DNA from 4 places in the Pantoea sp. X-Soil-OKNW-556 genome. Region 4 is predicted to be linked to each of the others. Evidence: predicted binding sites of a transcription regulator. Region 4 holds the regulator's gene; each other region holds the start of a gene.
What was found. The regulator Fur, encoded in region 4, represses iron uptake genes when iron is present. The targets are predictions, from matches to a motif close to ATAATAATGAGAACNACTATCAA.
Positions count from the first base shown of each region.

Region 1 (4,344 bases), on a different replicon from region 4:
GTACCTGCTGGGTCGGACCAGCGGCGACAATTTTGCCACCTTCCATAAACACAATGTTGTCGGCCACTTCACGGGCAAAGCCAATTTCGTGCGTGACGATCACCATAGTGATGCCGGAATGCGCCAACTGTTTGATCACCTGCAACACCTCACCCACCAGTTCGGGGTCGAGTGCGGATGTCGGTTCATCAAACAACATCACACCAGGGTCCATCGCTAACGCACGGGCAATCGCCACGCGTTGCTGCTGACCACCAGATAGATTCTGCGGCCATTCATCTTCACGGCCCGACAAGCCCACCTGTTTCAGCAACGCCAGCGCTTTGCTGGTAGCCTGCTGGCGACTCTGCTTTTTGATGCGCATCGGGGCATCGATGATGTTCTGCAACACGGTACGATGTGGAAACAGGTTAAACTGCTGAAATACCATGCCAATTTCCGCACGCTGACGCGCAATCGCGCTACTGCTCAACTCGTGCAGTGCCTGACCTTTCTGCTTGTATCCCACCATTTCGCCGCCGATACGGATGGTACCGCCATCCAGCTTTTCCAGATGGTTGATACAACGCAACAGCGTCGATTTCCCGGAACCGGAGGGACCCAGGATCACCGTCACCGAACCCGCCGGAATATCGAGGTTAACTTCATCCAGGATGGTGACACCGGAGAAACGTTTGGTCACCTTACGCAGCGCGATTGCCTCAGCCATTGCTCACGCTCCTTTCGGTCTTGGTGGCAGAAAAACGTGGCAGCGACTGCCACAGGCTGCGTTTCTCACGACGTGTCACGCCGCGACCAAAATAGCGCTCGACATAATATTGTCCTATCGACAGGACCGAGGTCATCAGCAGATACCATAACGTTGCGACCAGCAGCAGCGGGATCACTTCATAGGTGCGCTGATAAATAATCTGCGCGGAAAACAACACATCCTGTAGCGAAATAACTGAAACCACCGCCGTGGTTTTTAACTGACCAATAATTTCGTTACCCGCTGGCGGCATAATGGCGCGCATCGCCTGCGGCAGGACGGTATGGCGGAAGATCTGCGCCGGACGATAACCCAACGCACGGGCCGCTTCCAGCTGACCATTACCTACGCTCTGGATGCCCGCGCGAACAATTTCTGCCGCATAAGCGGATTGATGCATTACCAGCGCGATCACTGCCGCACTGAACGGGCTAACCAGCGAGTTGGACTGAGCGCTCCAGATCTCACCCAGTCCCGGAATCCACAGCGAAATTTTGGGATAGAGCGCCGCAATGTTGTACCAGAGAAACAGCTGCACCAGCATGGGCACACCACGGAAGAACCAGGTATAGGCCCAGCTCACCGCGACCAGTACCGGATTGGATGACAAACGCATCAACGCCAATACCGTACCGAAGGCAAAACCCAGCACCACGGATATCACTGTAAGTTGCAGCGTCATCAAGACGCCCTGCAAAATGGAGGGGCCGGTGAAGTTCTCCGCAATCACCCCCCATTCAAAACGCGGGTTGTTGATCATGGAGTGCGCCATCGCCACGACGCACAACAGTACCACCAGCGCACTCAGCCAGCGTCCGTAGTAGCGTTTGCCGACGATTTTCAGATCGTCGGTGTGGTCCTGAAAATCACTCATTTAAAGATCTCGTCATTACGTTTAGCTTCGGTCACAGCACCAAATCCAATCCCCCAGTTGTCGAGGATTTTCTTGTAGCTACCATCTTTGATTAATGAGTTCAGGGCCGCCTGGACAGCCGGTTCCAGTTCAGACTCTTTCGGGAAGGCAACGGAAACCGGGTAGTCGGTTACGCTGATCTCACCACTCATGGTCAAAGGTTTGATGACTTTAACCTGCCACAGCAGACCTTCGTACGGACCGAGGAACATCGGCACGCGTCCACTCACCACCGCCTGAACACCAGCCGGGCGGTCCGGGAAGACCGAAACTTTGATTGGCGGTTTGCCCGCGGCTTCACAAGCTTTGCTGGCTTCTTCCAGACGGGTTACCTGAGTGGTGCCAGAACCCGCCCCCACTTCTTTGCCGCACACGGCATCAAAGGATTTGAAAGGGGCGATATTGGCGTCTTTCTGCGAGATGATGCCAAGCAGGCTGGCATTGTAGTAGCTGACGAAATCTACCTGTTTAGTACGCGCTTTAGTCGCGTTGATGTTGGAGAGCGCGACATCATAACGACCGGTTTTCAGGCCAGGAATGATGTTGTCGAAGCCACCGGTATCTTGCCAGTGCACCGGGATACCGAGGCGCTCACCTACCGCATTCATAATGTCGATTTCACGACCGGCCAGAGTTTTGTTGTCTTCTTTATAGAAGGTGGTCGGTGGCGTGTTGGGGTTGGTTCCGGCAACAATGTAGCCACGTTTCACGATATCCGCAGGTAACAGGCTTTTCAGCGCCGGATCGGCTTTAACATGGACTGAGCTGTCGGTGGGAACAGATTGTTCAGCGGCAAACGTGGTGTGCGCACTCAGAGCAAGTGCGAAAAGGGTCATTCCTTTTGCGAATTTCACTGGAACCTTTCTCCTGATATTTAAAATGTTTCCCCAGCGGGAAAAGGCATTGGAGGTAGCGATGTATTGTTCACCTCATAAGCCACATTTATTTTGTGCCTTACGGGTTTATTCATCCTCGTAATGTCCCGTGGTCATTTTCTGTGAATATATGCAGGGATCACAAATGCGAAAAACAGATATCTATTGCCGAAATCTGGCAATAGACTTTTTCAGTGAGTCGGAGGAGACACGAAGTTGTGGTCAGCAGCGGAATTACAGGGATTTTGGCAGAGAATCAATGGGCTACAAATGCAGCACTCACCTCTCTTTTTATTCTTAGACATAACCATGTTTTCTAAGCGATTGCAAAACGCGTGAGGACAAACATCCATCACCCAATAACCGTGAGTGCCTGATAAAATTTCTCCGCAGCACAATTGACTCAGAACAGCGCGATATTTATCAGCAACGCCGGGAATTTTCCCATCCTTCAGTATGTTGTAATTAAATACCCCTCCCCTGATGCGAATCGAACGAATGTTAAGCAATTAAGGAGAAATCAGGGAGATTCCTTACTCAATATATACAATGAGAATTATTCTCATTATCATGCGCATTTGCTTACAAACGTTAACATATCAGGGAGAAATCTTAAGTGAATGTAACCAGATGTAGCCAAAAGCGACCTGTCGCGCTGTTTTTGGCCAGCCTGCTGAGTACGTCAGCTTATGCTGCCAATGAGGAGCCAACCGAAAAACTGGCTGACGATGAATCAATGATCGTCACGGCGGAAGAGGAATTGAAGCAACAGCCGGGTGTTTCAACCATCACGGCGGAAGACATCCAGAAAAGTCCGCCGGTTAACGATTTGTCCGACATTATTCGTAAGATGCCCGGCGTGAATCTCACCGGTAACAGCGCCAGTGGCAGCCGGGGCAATAACCGTCAGATCGATATTCGTGGCATGGGACCAGAGAACACCTTAATTATGATTGATGGTGTCCCTGTCACCTCGCGTAACTCAGTACGGTATAGCTGGCGCGGCGAGCGAGATACACGCGGTGATACCAACTGGGTGCCCGCTGAAATGGTTGAGCGCATTGAAGTCATCCGTGGTCCGGCAGCATCACGCTACGGCTCAGGAGCGGCGGGTGGCGTGGTGAATATCATTACCAAACGCCCGACTAACGACTGGCACGGCTCATTGTCATTGTTCACCAATCAGCCGGAAGATGATAAAGAAGGTGCGACTAAGCGCGCCAACTTCAGCCTGAGCGGACCGTTAGCCGGAGATGCGCTGACCATGCGTTTGTATGGCAACATCAATAAAACGGATGCCGACGCTTACAACATCAATACCGCGGAAAACGGTTCCTACGCGGCAGGCCGAGAAGGTGTGCGTAATAAAGACATCAACACGGTGTTTTCCTGGAAAATCACCCCGCTACAAATTGTTGATTTCAGCTATGGCTATAGCCGCCAGGGCAATATTTATGCGGGTGATACGCAATACAGCAACGGCAATATCAGTCCGAATGGTTTGGTCGAGTCACTTTATGGTGATGAAACCAACCGCATGTATCGTCAGAGTTATGGTGTAACTTACAACGGCATCTGGGATTGGGGTACGTCTAAGCTCAATTTTAATTATGAGAAGACCAACAACACCCGCTTGCAGGAAGGTTCGACCGGTCGCGTTGAAGGGATGATCAACAGCAATGACTACGCAACCAGCCGTCTCGAAAGTTATCGCGCGGGGGGTGAGATTAACTTCCCGGTTGAATTGCTGGTTGATCAAACCATGACATTGGGTGCCGAATGGAATCGTGATGAATTGAATGACC
Region 1 covers NZ_AP035991.1:194,551-198,894, reverse strand. The annotation lists gene AC6I8T_RS21585 (amino acid ABC transporter ATP-binding protein) at 1-709, opposite strand, end outside; gene AC6I8T_RS21580 (amino acid ABC transporter permease) at 702-1,625, opposite strand; gene AC6I8T_RS21575 (ABC transporter substrate-binding protein) at 1,622-2,518, opposite strand; gene AC6I8T_RS21570 (TonB-dependent siderophore receptor) at 3,156-4,344, shown strand, end outside.
Region 1: AC6I8T_RS21570 (TonB-dependent siderophore receptor) is a predicted target of Fur. The motif match lies at 3,089-3,111, and genes of this name have one in related genera.

Region 2 (4,344 bases), 2.5 Mb from region 4:
ACATACGTGATTAACATCAACACCAGAAACAGCATGCAGTAGAACGGCAGCATCGCGCCGACCACCTGTTCAATCTTCTGTTTACTGACCGCACTGGCAACGAACAACACGGTGCCGACAGGTGGCGTGATCAGGCCGATACCGAGATTGGTCATCATGATCATGCCGAAATGCACCGGATCCACGCCGAGTGAGGTAGCGACAGGCAGCAGCACAGGCGTCAGGATCAGGATGATCGGTGCCATATCCATCAGCGTACCGATCACCAGCAGCAGCACGTTAATACACATCAGGATCACGTACTTGTTGTCCGACAGGCTGGTAAAGGCTTCGGTAATCGCGGTGGGCAGTTGCATAAAGGTCATCACCGCGCCAAAACCGGCTGCGAAGGCAATCAACACCATCACGATGGTGACGGTTTTGATGGTGCGAAACAGCAGGATGTGCAACTGGCTCCACTTAAAGTCACGATAGATAAACATGGTGACGAAGAATGCCCACAGGCAGGCAATGGCCGCAGATTCCGAGGCGGTGAAAATCCCGGACAGAATGCCGCCGAGAATAATGACGATGGTGAACAACCCCCAGAAGGCATCAAAGAAGATCTTCAGCGCCTGGCGAAACGGGATCGCTTCACCTTTGGGATACCCACGTTTGCGCGCAAATCCCAGACACATCACCATCAGACATGCTCCGAGCAGCAGACCGGGAAAAATACCGGCGACAAACAACGAGGAAATGGTCACCACGCCGCCCGTTGCCAGCGAATAAATCACCGAGTTATGGCTGGGTGGCGTCAGTACCGCCTGCACCGAACCGCTGGCGGTCACCGCCGCCGCAAAATCGCGTGGATAACCTTTCTCCTCCATTTGCGGGATCATTACCGAGCCTATCGAGGCGGTATCCGCCACGGAAGAACCGGAAATTGCACCGAAAAACGTCGATGCGACGATATTCACCAGCGATAAGCCGCCACGAATAAAGCCGACGAAGATATAGGCAAAATTCACCAGGCGTCGGGCGATCCCGCCTTCAGCCATGATTGCGCCTGCCAGAATAAAGAACGGGATGGTGAGTAACGAAAACTTATTGATGCCGTTGGTCACCTGAATCACCACCGCTTCAAGCGGCAGGTCAATCCACCAGGCACCGATAAAGGCGCTAAACCCGACCGCGAAAGCAACCGGAAAGCCGACCAACAGCAACAGAATCAGACTGCCAATCAGGATGAATGCGTCCATCACGATGCTCCGAGGTTAGTGGGTGCCGCCAAGCGTGACGATTGGGCGCTGGCTCTGGTCGCCATTCAGCAGACGTTCCAGGGCAAACAGTAGGGTAAAAACGGTGCCAATCGGGATCGGTAAATACATTTCGCCATAGGTGACATTGGGCAGTGAGGCCAGCGGCTGAATCCACATCGCGGCACACAGGTTGTAGCTGGCGCGGAACAGCACCACACATAAGGCGATTAACAGCAGGTTACACAACAGCAGCGCCCATTTTTGGCCGCCAGGTGACAAGCGATCGGTCAACATAGAGACACAAATATGGGTGCCGGCCCGCAGGCCGACCGGCGCGCCGACAAAGGTAAAAATGATCATACAGATAATGGCTACCGGCTCTGGCCATGAGAGCGCGCTGTTCAATACATAGCGCGCAAAGATGCCGACGGGAATGACCGCTACCATGATCATCAACGCTGCCGCCGCCACCCACATGCACAGCAGGTACAACCGATCCATCCACCGGGAATATGCGTTCATAATTGGATCCTGAGTGAAACGCCACGCCTGCGCGCGGCGTGGGGGGTTATTTCACCTCGGCGATCTGTGTCATCAGATCCTGATACTTGCCGCCAAACTGATCGCGTACCGGTTGGGTAGCTTTGACAAAGTAGTCGCGATCGATCTGTTGGAAGGTGACGCCTCCGGCCTTCATTTTCTCAATCGATTGCTGGGTGTAGCTGGCCCACAACTGACGTTCCTCATCCTGAGCTTCTTTGCCCAGCTTCTTCAGTAACGCCTGATCGTCAGCAGAGAGGCGATCCCACGCCGGTTTGGAGAACAGGATCATCTCTGGCTGAATAAAGTGGCCGGTGAGGGTGTAGTACTTCGCTACGGGCAGGTAGTTATGGGCGACAAAGGTCGGTGGGTTATTCTCAGTGCCGTCCACCACGCCGGTTTGCATGGCGCTAAACACTTCGCTGACGCCCATCGCTACCGGGTTAGCGCCCATTGCTTTTAGCGTGGCAAGCGAGATGGCGCTGTTCTGCACGCGGATCTTCATACCTTGCAGATCTTCAGGCTTAGTCAGCGGCTTTTTGGTGATCATGTTGCGCGTCCCGGCATCGGTCCAGCCGAGAAACACCATGCGGGTGTTGGGATCTTTATTGAATTTATCGACGATCTGCTCACCTACGCTACCATCCAGCACTTTGTGCATATGATCTTCATCGCGGAAGATAAAGGGCAGGGTAAGCACGCTGGTTTCCGGCGCGATGGTGGTCACCGGGGCCAACGAAACGCGGATCATATCAATCGCGCCCAGTTGAACCTGTTGTAAGGTTTGATCTTCATCGCCAAGCACGCCACCGGCATACACCTTCATCTCCAGACGACCATCGGTGGCCTGTTTCAGTTTCTCCCCCATATGCTCCAGCGCGACCACGGTGGGATAACCGGCGGGCTGCACTTCCGCCACCTTAAGGACTTTGGCCTGCGCATTACAGGCCAGCAGGGCGATCATGGAGGACAACGAAACTGCGAGTAGTCTTTTTTTCAGCGTCATTTTTTGCTCCAGCAAGAGGTAGCGAAATCGGACAGTGCAACGGCACCGTTAAAAGGCAGGGCTGGCTCAGAATAATGAAAATCGTGTGGTGAAAAAGTGGGCAGATGTTGATTGAATGAAATGCATCACATTTTGAAACGATGTTTTAATAATTTTATACGGTGCGTCACATTTATAAAACCTGCTCACAATCGAAAGAAACTGTGGTGGAAAAACGCACTTTTCGTTTGTAAATAGTAATGAGAACTACTATCAATTCGGCCCGCTAATTTGTTATGATCCGGCGCTCGATCGTGAACTATGCAATTGAAGTTGGAGATGCAGCGTGGTAGCCAGTGATTTGATGCAGACGGATCTCTCCGTTTGGGGCATGTATCATCATGCCGATATCGTGGTAAAGGTGGTCATGATTGGCCTGTTGATGGCCTCTGTGGTCACCTGGGCAATCTTCTTTGGTAAGTTTGCTGAGTTGAGTTCAGCCAAGCGCCGACTGAAACGCGAACATCTCGCCCTGAGTGATGCGCGTTCATTAGATGACGCCTCCAGCACTGCCGCCAGCTTCAAGGGTAACAGCCACAGCGCCGTGTTACTTAACGATGCACAGAACGAGCTGGAACTTTCAGCCGGTGTCGAAGACACCGATGGTATTAAAGAGCGTACCAGCTTCCGTCTGGAACGCCGTGTTGCCGCTTTCAGCCGTCATGCTGGCCGCGGTAACGGTTTCCTCGCCACCATTGGTTCGGTTGCTCCGTTTATCGGCCTGTTCGGTACGGTATGGGGCATCATGAACAGCTTTATCGGCATCGCACAGACGCAAACCACCAACCTCGCGGTGGTCGCTCCTGGGATTGCGGAAGCGCTGCTGGCGACCGCGATTGGTCTGGTCGCTGCAATCCCTGCCGTGGTCATCTACAACGTATTTGCCCGTATGATTGCCAGCTACAAAGCGTCGCTCGGTGATGTGGCGGCGCAGGTGCTGCTGCTGCAAAGCCGTGACCTTGACCTGGGAAACGTGACTAACGAAGTGGCTCGTCCGGCTGCCGCACAGAAACTGCGCGTAGGGTAATTGCGATGGCGATGCGTTTAAACGACGACCTGGAAAGCGATGGCGAAATGCATGAAATCAACGTGACGCCGTTTATCGACGTGATGTTGGTTCTGCTGATCATCTTTATGGTGGCCGCGCCGCTGGCAACCGTGGATGTTCGCGTCAATCTGCCCGCTTCCACCAGTGCGCCGCAGCCGCGTCCGGAAAAACCGGTTTATTTGTCGATTAAAGAAGATAACCAGGTTTATATCGGCAACGATCAGGTCACCAAAGAGACGCTGGTCAATGCGCTGACGGCGCAGACGGAAGGCAATAAAGAAACCACTATCTTCTTCCAGGCTGACAAATCAGTAAGTTATGAAACCCTGATGTCGGTGATGGACCAACTTCGTGAAGCCGGATATCTGAAGATTGGCTTGATGGGTATGGAAACGGTGAAGAAGTAGTTTCACTGAAAGTTATGAGGGCGCCCTAATGGGCGCCCTTTTTGTTATGGGCGTAATGGACGA
Region 2 covers NZ_AP035990.1:3,808,083-3,812,426, reverse strand. The annotation lists gene AC6I8T_RS17690 (TRAP transporter large permease) at 1-1,241, opposite strand, end outside; gene AC6I8T_RS17685 (TRAP transporter small permease) at 1,257-1,763, opposite strand; gene AC6I8T_RS17680 (TRAP transporter substrate-binding protein) at 1,810-2,787, opposite strand; gene exbB (tol-pal system-associated acyl-CoA thioesterase) at 3,131-3,853, shown strand; gene exbD (TonB system transport protein ExbD) at 3,859-4,281, shown strand.
Region 2: exbB (tol-pal system-associated acyl-CoA thioesterase) is a predicted target of Fur. The motif match lies at 3,021-3,043, and genes of this name have one in related genera.

Region 3 (4,344 bases), 680 kb from region 4:
AATCAGCAACGCCATCAACACGCGTGGCAGACGCCACTCCAGCACGATCAGTTTGATATTGCTGGCACCCTGCCCCAGCATCACCTGCCAGATTTGTTCACCGCTGACCGGCAGAGCACCCCGTGTCATCGCCAGAAACGCGAGCAATCCGCAACCGAGCAGCAACCAGAAGGTATGAAACATGACGCGCCGGGTCATACAACACCTCGCGCGAGTTTGCGCCGCACCAGTACAATCAACATCGGTGCTCCCAGCATGGCGGTGACGATAGAAACGCGCAGCTCACCTGGCACCAGCAGGCGACCAATAATATCCGCCGTTAACAGCAGGATCGGCGTCACCAACGCGGTAGCAGGCAGTAGCCAGCGATGGTCATTCCCCACCAGCCAGCGCGCCAGATGCGGCGTCATCAACCCAACAAACGCAATCGGTCCAACCGCTGCGGTGGCTGCACCGCACAGCAGCGCAATCGCCAGCAGCCCCAGTACCTGGGTACGGGCCACGCGCGTACCCAGCGCGGTCGCCATATCGCCGCCCATACTCAGGCTGTTTAACGCTTGCGACAAACAGAAAGCCACCACGCTTCCGACGGCAACGGCTGGCCACAGGGTACGCAGGATGCTGAAGTCGCGAATATCCAGCGAACCACTGTGCCAGAAACGCAGGTGATCATAGATGTCAGGATTGAGCAGCGAGATGCCTGAGGTCAGCCCTTCCAGTACCGCGCTTAACGCGACACCGGCCAGGGTTAAACGCACCGGATTGACGCGCCCGCCACCTATCGCGCCGGTCATCGACACCAGCAATGAAGCCAGTAGCGCACCGCCAAAAGCAAAACCAAGCCATTCGGACGGCGCATTGGCACCAAAGCATGCCACCCCCAACACCACGGCGAAACTGGCTCCGGCGTTGACACCAAGAATACCGGGGTCAGCGAGTGGATTACGCGTCAGGCTTTGCATTAACGCGCCGGCCAGCCCCAGAGCCACGCCCGCCAGCAATCCGGCCAGGGTACGCGGCAGACGCGCCTCGCGAACGATAACGCAATCCGCACTACCACAGGTGGTGGTCACGGCATGATAAACATCGGAAAGAGAGATGGATTTTGCCCCCAGCATTAAACTCAGGGCAATAAGGAGCACCAGCAGCATCCCTGATCCTGCAAGTGCGCGAGTCTGGTGCATAGCGTTATGAACCTTTAATGATCAACGTAATCGCGTGCGTAGGGTAAATGTGATAATGATATTTGTTATCGTTATTACTCGTATTTGTCTATGTTATCATGACTCGCCTCGCGGAAGATGAGGAAAATTGGTGCAAAAAGGCGAAGAAATGAACAAACCCTCCCACTTTATCGATCTCTCCCTGCTTAAATCCCATCCGGCGTTTCGCGCGGTATTTATCGCCCGCTTTATCTCGATTGTCGCACTCGGCATGTTGGCGGTGGCGGTGCCGGTACAAATTCAGCAGATGACAAAATCCCCCCTGCTGGTTGGACTCGGCGTTACGGTAGCCGCCTGCGGCATGTTTATTGGTTTGCTAGCCGGCGGGGTACTGGCCGATCGTTATGAACGTAAGAAACTGATTTTATTCGCCCGCTCGACCTGTGGTCTGGGCTTTGTCGGACTGGCGATCAACGCGGCGTTGCCTGAACCCTCACTGACTGCGGTGTATCTGCTGGGGCTGTGGGATGGCTTTTTCGGTGCGATTGGCGTCACCGCGCTGTTGGCCGCGACTCCGGCGCTGGTCGGACGCGAGAATTTGATGCAGGCGGGCGCAATTACCATGCTTTCGGTACGTTTCGGCTCCATCCTGTCACCGGCGATAGCCGGCATGGTGATTGCCAGTGGCGGCGTGGTATGGAACTTCATCCTCGCGGCGCTGGGGACCTTACTGACCGTGCTGACCTTACTAAAACTGCCGATGCTACCTCCGCCACCACAGCCGCGCGAGCACCCCCTGAAATCGCTGGCAACCGGTGTGCAATTTATTTTTACCACGCCTTTGGTGGGGATGGCGGCGTTGATGGGCGCACTGGTGACGCTGGCGAGCGCGATTCGCGTGCTCTATCCGGCGCTGGCTCCGCATTGGGAGGTGAGTGCCGACCGACTGGGATTGATGTTCGCTGCCGTGCCTTTGGGTGCCGCAATCGGCGCTGTCACCAGTGGTCGGTTAGCACAGGCCGCACGTCCCGGTTTATTGATTCTCAGTAGCGCTATCGCCTCATTTCTGGCGCTCGGGCTGTTTGGCCTGATGCCAGACTTCCCCCTCGCGTTGCTCTGCCTGGTGGCGTTTGGTTACTTCAGTTCCATTACCAGCCTGGTGCAGTACACCCTGATTCAGGCATTAACCCCTGATGCGCTGCTGGGACGTATTAACAGCTTATGGACGGCACAAAACGTCACCGGGGATGCGCTGGGCGCGGCGCTGATTGGCGGGATCGGTGCCTGGCTGTTACCTCAGCAGGCGGCCGCGGTGTTTGGCTTTGCTGCCACCCTGCTGGGCGTGCTGATGTGGCTGGTGATGGGATCGTTACGTCGCTATCAACCGCCAGCCGTAACGCTGGCGGAAGAAGCATCATGACTTCACAAACAGTTTTTCCAGGCGAGCCAGCAGGTTGCTGGCGCTGAAGTAATCAAGGCGGAAGCTGTCAACGCCCATTGCATAAACCTGTTGCTGCGTCACGGCGGCGTTTTGTGCGAGGAACGGATTAGCCAGCACCGACTGACGGGTTTTGTCATCGCCAGCAAATAACAGGAAGCTGTGTCCCGTCAGGCCGCTGGCAACGTTTTCACCCGCGAGCTGAATGATGTCCTTGCGCTGTCCCATGCTGTGGCTTTGTTGAATATTGGCCGGGGGCATCGCCAGGGTGAAGCCCAGTTGCTGCAACAATTTGCCCTGCGCCGATTCAGCGGTCCACAAATTCACCGCGCGTCCATCGCCATTCCACACCAGGGCGGAAACCGGCTGCGGCGGTAATGTGATGGCTTTTTTCAGCGCGGCCTGACGATCGGCAAAGGCTTTAATATGCTGCGCCGCTTCGGTTTCATGACCGGTGGCCTCACCGAGCAGCGTCATCAGGTCCTGCCAGCTTTTATCGTCGTAGTTAATCACCAGCGTCGGTGCAATGGCAGAAAGCTGACTCACCAGCTTGATGGCGGAGTCGTTGCCCGTGGCGCTGACGATAATCAGATCCGGTGCTTCGGCTGCCACCGCTTCAGCGTTGGCTTCACCAATATACAGGCGTTTGACGCCGCGTTGTTTCGCCACCTCGCCCCACTGACGGAAGAAGCCCTGATCGTCGGAGAGGCGACTGTTGGGGGCGGTAGCACCCGATGCAATCACCGGCGCATCAATCGCCAGCAGTGAACCGGTCAAGGTGACGCTGGTTGAGACAATACGCTGGGGGGCTTTGGTCAATGTCACCACGCCCTGTTCGGTCTGAATTTTGCGTGGCCAGCCCTGTTCGGCACGCGCAAGTCCACTAAAAGCCTGTAAAATGAACAACAGGACAACCATGCCCCATAAACCGCATTTATTCATAAGTTTTCATCCATCATTTAGCTTATTTCCGCCCCCGGCGTAAATGCCGGAAAACGCTTAAAGATAAGGGAACACCCGCGAACTGATTGACTCTTTGGACCATTCGACGTAGGTTACAGGGCCATAATAAAAATGATAATCATTCTTAATAATCTTATCATTTATAGGTGAAAATTATGGTGGAATCCTCCACGTTTGAAAATGCCTGGCTGAAGGATTTTTCCGCACTTTGTCGCGGATTCCTGTTCACATCTCCCTGGCGCAGCCTGGTGACTCAGGGTTGCTACACCACCCTGACCGAACTGGTTCAGGATGCTGCTGCGTTAGACGGTGATTTTCAGCAACAGCTGCGCCAGCATTTTGCGGCGGCGAAAAAACAGGGTATCGAGAAACCGATTCTGGTCGGTGCGATCCCGTTTGATGTCAGCCAACCTGCCGCTTTGTTTATTCCTGAATCCCATCAGACCTTTAAGCGTGCCGATTTACTGGCCGCGTTACCGACCGAACTGAGTGCGCTGCCCGCCGTGCGCCGCCGTGCGGCAGTGCCGGATCACGACGCCTTTACCCAAATGGTGGCAGATGCGGTGGCGGCCACACAACGTGGCGATCTCGATAAAGTGGTCCTGTCGCGCCTGATGGATATCGTGACTGAACAACCGGTGGATAGCGCTGCGCTGATGCAGCGGGTCATGGCGCAAAACCCTAACAGCTACCATTTCCATCTGCCGCTGCCGCAGGGTGGTGTGTTGCTGGGAGCCAGTCCGGAACTGATGTTGCGCAAGCAGGGGCGTGACTTCAGCT
Region 3 covers NZ_AP035990.1:585,052-589,395, reverse strand. The annotation lists gene fepG (iron-enterobactin ABC transporter permease) at 1-198, opposite strand, end outside; gene fepD (Fe(3+)-siderophore ABC transporter permease) at 195-1,151, opposite strand; gene entS (enterobactin transporter EntS) at 1,333-2,583, shown strand; gene fepB (Fe2+-enterobactin ABC transporter substrate-binding protein) at 2,578-3,543, opposite strand; gene AC6I8T_RS02600 (isochorismate synthase) at 3,720-4,344, shown strand, end outside.
Region 3: entS (enterobactin transporter EntS) is a predicted target of Fur. The motif match lies at 1,240-1,262, and genes of this name have one in related genera.

Region 4 (4,344 bases):
CAACAAACAAAGCGTGCAGATTATCGTCGGTACCCAGGCGGAAAGCATTGCCACCGCGATGAAAACCGTGCTGACCAAAGGCCCAGTCGCCGCTGCCGCTACCGCGCCTGCTGCTGCACAACCCGCGGCACCACAGCCGCAGGCCGTGCTGAACAGCGACAAAGGCGTGATCGCCACGCTGGTGGCTCCGGTGAGCGGTGAAGTGGTTGCCCTGGACGCGGTGCCGGATGAAGCCTTCGCCAGCAAGGCGGTGGGTGATGGTCTGGCAATTAAGCCTACCGGTAAAACCGTGGTGGCACCGATTGCCGGTACCATCGTGAAAATCTTCAATACCAACCATGCTTTCTGTCTGGAGAGCGAGAACGGTGTTGAGATCGTGGTGCATATGGGTCTGGATACCGTCGCGCTGGAAGGCAAAGGCTTCTCGCGTCTGGTGGAAGAGGGCGCAACGGTGGTGGCGGGCCAGCCAGTGCTGGAAATGGATCTGGATTTCCTCAATGCCAATGCCCGTTCGATGATCAGCCCGGTGGTGGTCAGCAACAGCGATGATTTCGCTGGCCTCAATCTGCTGGCTAGTGGGTCAGTGGTCGCCGGTGAAACCCGTTTGTACGAGGTTAAAGGCTAAACCCTTGTGATAAACCCCAAAGGCAGGAAGCGATTCCTGCCTTTTTTGTTTTAAAACGACCAACAAACGGTTGTTTCCCTTCTGCGCTTTGTGGATCATACTCCGTTACTTTCCAGGACAAATCACCCGTATTGTATTTGAGGATTTTGAGATGAGTGAGGCTGAAGCCCGCCCAACGAACTTTATTCGTCAGATTATCGACGAAGATTTGGCGAGCGGTAAGCACAACAGCGTGCATACCCGTTTCCCGCCTGAGCCCAATGGTTACCTGCATATTGGCCATGCGAAATCGATCTGTCTGAATTTTGGTATCGCACAAGATTACCAGGGACAGTGCAATCTGCGCTTCGACGACACCAACCCGGTGAAAGAAGATATGGAGTTCGTCGAGTCCATCAAGCGCGACGTGCAATGGCTGGGCTTTGAATGGAGCGGAGACGTTTGTTACTCCTCGAACTATTTCGACCAGCTGTACAACTATGCGGTCGAACTGATCAACAAAGGCCTGGCCTATGTGGATGAGCTTTCGCCGGAAGAGATTCGCGAATACCGTGGCACCCTGACTGCCCCGGGTAAAAACAGCCCGTTCCGCGATCGCACACCGGAAGAGAACCTGGCGCTGTTTGAAAAAATGCGCGCCGGTGGCTTCGAAGAGGGCAAGGCTTGCCTGCGTGCCAAAATCGATATGGCATCAAACTTTATCGTGATGCGCGATCCGGTGCTGTATCGCATTAAATTTGCTGAGCATCACCAGACTGGTAACAAATGGTGCATCTACCCGATGTACGATTTTACCCACTGCATCTCCGACGCACTGGAAGGCATTACCCATTCACTGTGTACGCTGGAGTTCCAGGATAACCGTCGCCTGTACGATTGGGTGCTGGACAACATCAGCATTCCGGTTCACCCGCGTCAGTATGAATTCTCACGTCTGAATCTGGAATACGCGGTGATGTCGAAGCGTAAACTGACTCAGCTGGTGAGTGAAAAGGTGGTAGAAGGCTGGGATGACCCGCGTATGCTGACCGTGTCCGGTTTGCGCCGTCGTGGTTACAGCGCAGCCTCGATTCGTGAATTCTGCCTGCGAATTGGTGTGACGAAACAGGACAACATCGTTGAGATGGCCTCGCTGGAGTCATGTATCCGTGACGATCTCAACGAGAATGCGCCGCGTGCTATGGCGGTGCTGGATCCGCTGAAAGTGGTGATTGAGAACCTGCCTGCGGGTCATGAAGAGATCATCACCATGCCGAACCATCCGAACAAACCGGAAATGGGCACGCGTGAGGTTCCGTTCAGTCGTGAGGTGTGGATCGATCGCGCTGATTTCCGTGAGGAAGCCAACAAGCAGTACAAACGTCTGGTGCTGGGTAAAGAGGTCCGTCTGCGTAATGCTTATGTGATCCGTGCCGAGCGCGTAGCGAAAGATGATGAAGGCAATATCACCTGCATCTATTGTACCTGTGACGTCGATACCCTGAGCAAAGATCCGGCTGATGGCCGTAAAGTGAAAGGTGTGATCCACTGGGTTTCGGCGATCCATGCGCTGCCTGCGGAATTCCGTCTGTACGACCGTCTGTTCAGTGTACCGAACCCAGGTGCGGCAGAGGATTTCCTCACCACCATCAACCCGAACTCGCTGGAAATCAAACAAGGTTTTGTTGAGCCGGGTCTGCGTGATGCAGTAGCGCTTGCGCCGTATCAATTTGAACGTGAAGGTTATTTTTGCGCAGATAGCGTTTATTCGCAGCCTTCTAAGCTGGTATTCAACCGTACTGTCGGTTTGCGTGATACCTGGGCGAAAATCGGCGATTAATCCTTTTTGTCGTTTTCCCCATATCCTGATAAAAGGGCGAGAAATCGCCCTTTTTTATTGGCTGTAATTTGAGTTTAGCCATCTTTTATTCTGTGGCTTGCGAAACGTGCTTGTTACCGGGATTTGCAACTAATCTGACTTTAACATAATTAATCAATTTACGAGTGTTAAAAACTTTTTTTCAGGTAGGCTATGCGCTCTCAGACGTTGCTCCGCGGGTTATAAAGGAAAAAAAATGACAAGTCTCGCTCAGGAAGCCAAACACAGCGTAGTGGTATTACATCAACTTATCGAACGTATTTTTAATCAGTCGGATAGCACCGACGACAGCATTGAATTGTTCCTTTCGCACTTTCACCCGGATTTCAAAATGGTGACACCGCAGGGCAAGCAACTGGATTTCAATGCGACGGAAGTGCTGTTCCGTCAACTGCGTGGTCAACGTGAAGGGATGCGTATCGCCACCAGCGAACATGCCATCATCTCGCAACAAAGCAAGGAAGTGACGATTCAGTATCGCGAATTGCAAATGATGAACGGCACTAACCAGAGCCGCATCTCACTGGCGGTGCTGGATTGCAGTACCTCAATTCCGCGCTGGCGTTATTTACAGGAAACGCTGGTGCAGTGAAGCAGCCATAAAAAAACCGGTGCCAGGCACCGGTTTTTTTATACTGCATAGCACATTTTATTGCTTGTCGTGGAGCGTCTCGTCTTCGCGGCAGTCTCCCAACGCACAGTGGCCGTACAAGTACAGACTGTGGTTAGTCAACTTGATACCGTGACGTGTGGCGATTTCGCGCTGACGGGTTTCAATGGATTCATCGCTGAATTCGATCACTTTGCCACAATCCAGGCAGATCAGGTGGTCATGGTGATGCTGTTGCGTCAGTTCAAAGACGGATTTACCACCCTCGAAGTTATGGCGGGTCACGATTCCCGCGTCATCAAACTGGTTAAGAACGCGATAAACCGTTGCCAGACCAATCTCTTCGCCCATGTCGATCAGGCGTTTGTACAAATCTTCCGCGCTGACGTGATGGCATTCGGGTTCCTGAAGCACTTCCAGAATTTTCAGTCTGGGGAGCGTGACTTTCAGGCCAGCCTTCTTCAATGCGGAGTTGTTGTCAGTCATGCGGATATTGTCCTGTTACTTAGCTAGTCACTTGCGGCGCAGGGCCTTGAATGTCGATCACGCGCATTCTCATTTGCGTCTCATTATAGAACTCAAGCAGTGAAATGAAAACCAAGGCAATGTCCTGAAAATCACCAGTGGCTGTAAGGAGAAATGTCACTAACGCCGGCGGGGATCGTGCAGGTCTTTGTTTCCATTTCACTCAGCCTCATTCTGATGCCAGAGGAATAAGCGGATGACCGTTACGGGTATTCTACAGATTTGCGGGAAAAAGTTAAAAAACAGTAGCTATTATTTTTATAGGAAATTCCTTTAACTCAATGTGAGCCAGCGCCCACATTGAGGAGGGCAGGGGATCAGGCTTCAATGATCTCTTTCAGTTGCAGCTCATCGAAAATCTGTTTCACCCATTTATCAACACGTTCGTTGGTCAGTTCAGGCTGACGATCTTCATCGATCGCCAGACCGAGGAAGTGTTTGTCATCTGCCAGACCTTTCGAGGCTTCGAAATGGTAGCCTTCGGTCGGCCAGTGTCCCACAATCACCGCGCCGTTTGGCTCGATGATATCGCGGATGGTGCCCATAGCATCACAGAAGTATTCAGCGTAATCTTCCTGGTCACCGCAGCCAAACAGCGCGACTAATTTGCCATTGAAATCAATTTCTTCCAGAGTCGGGAAGAAATCATCCCAGTCACATTGCGCTTCGCCGTAGTACCAGGTCGGAATGCCCAGCAGCAGGATATCGAATGCTTCGAGATCTTCT
Region 4 covers NZ_AP035990.1:1,262,529-1,266,872, forward strand. The annotation lists gene nagE (N-acetylglucosamine-specific PTS transporter subunit IIBC) at 1-625, shown strand, start outside; gene glnS (glutamine--tRNA ligase) at 777-2,444, shown strand; gene AC6I8T_RS05730 (hypothetical protein) at 2,680-3,075, shown strand; gene fur (ferric iron uptake transcriptional regulator) at 3,133-3,579, opposite strand; gene fldA (flavodoxin FldA) at 3,936-4,344, opposite strand, start outside.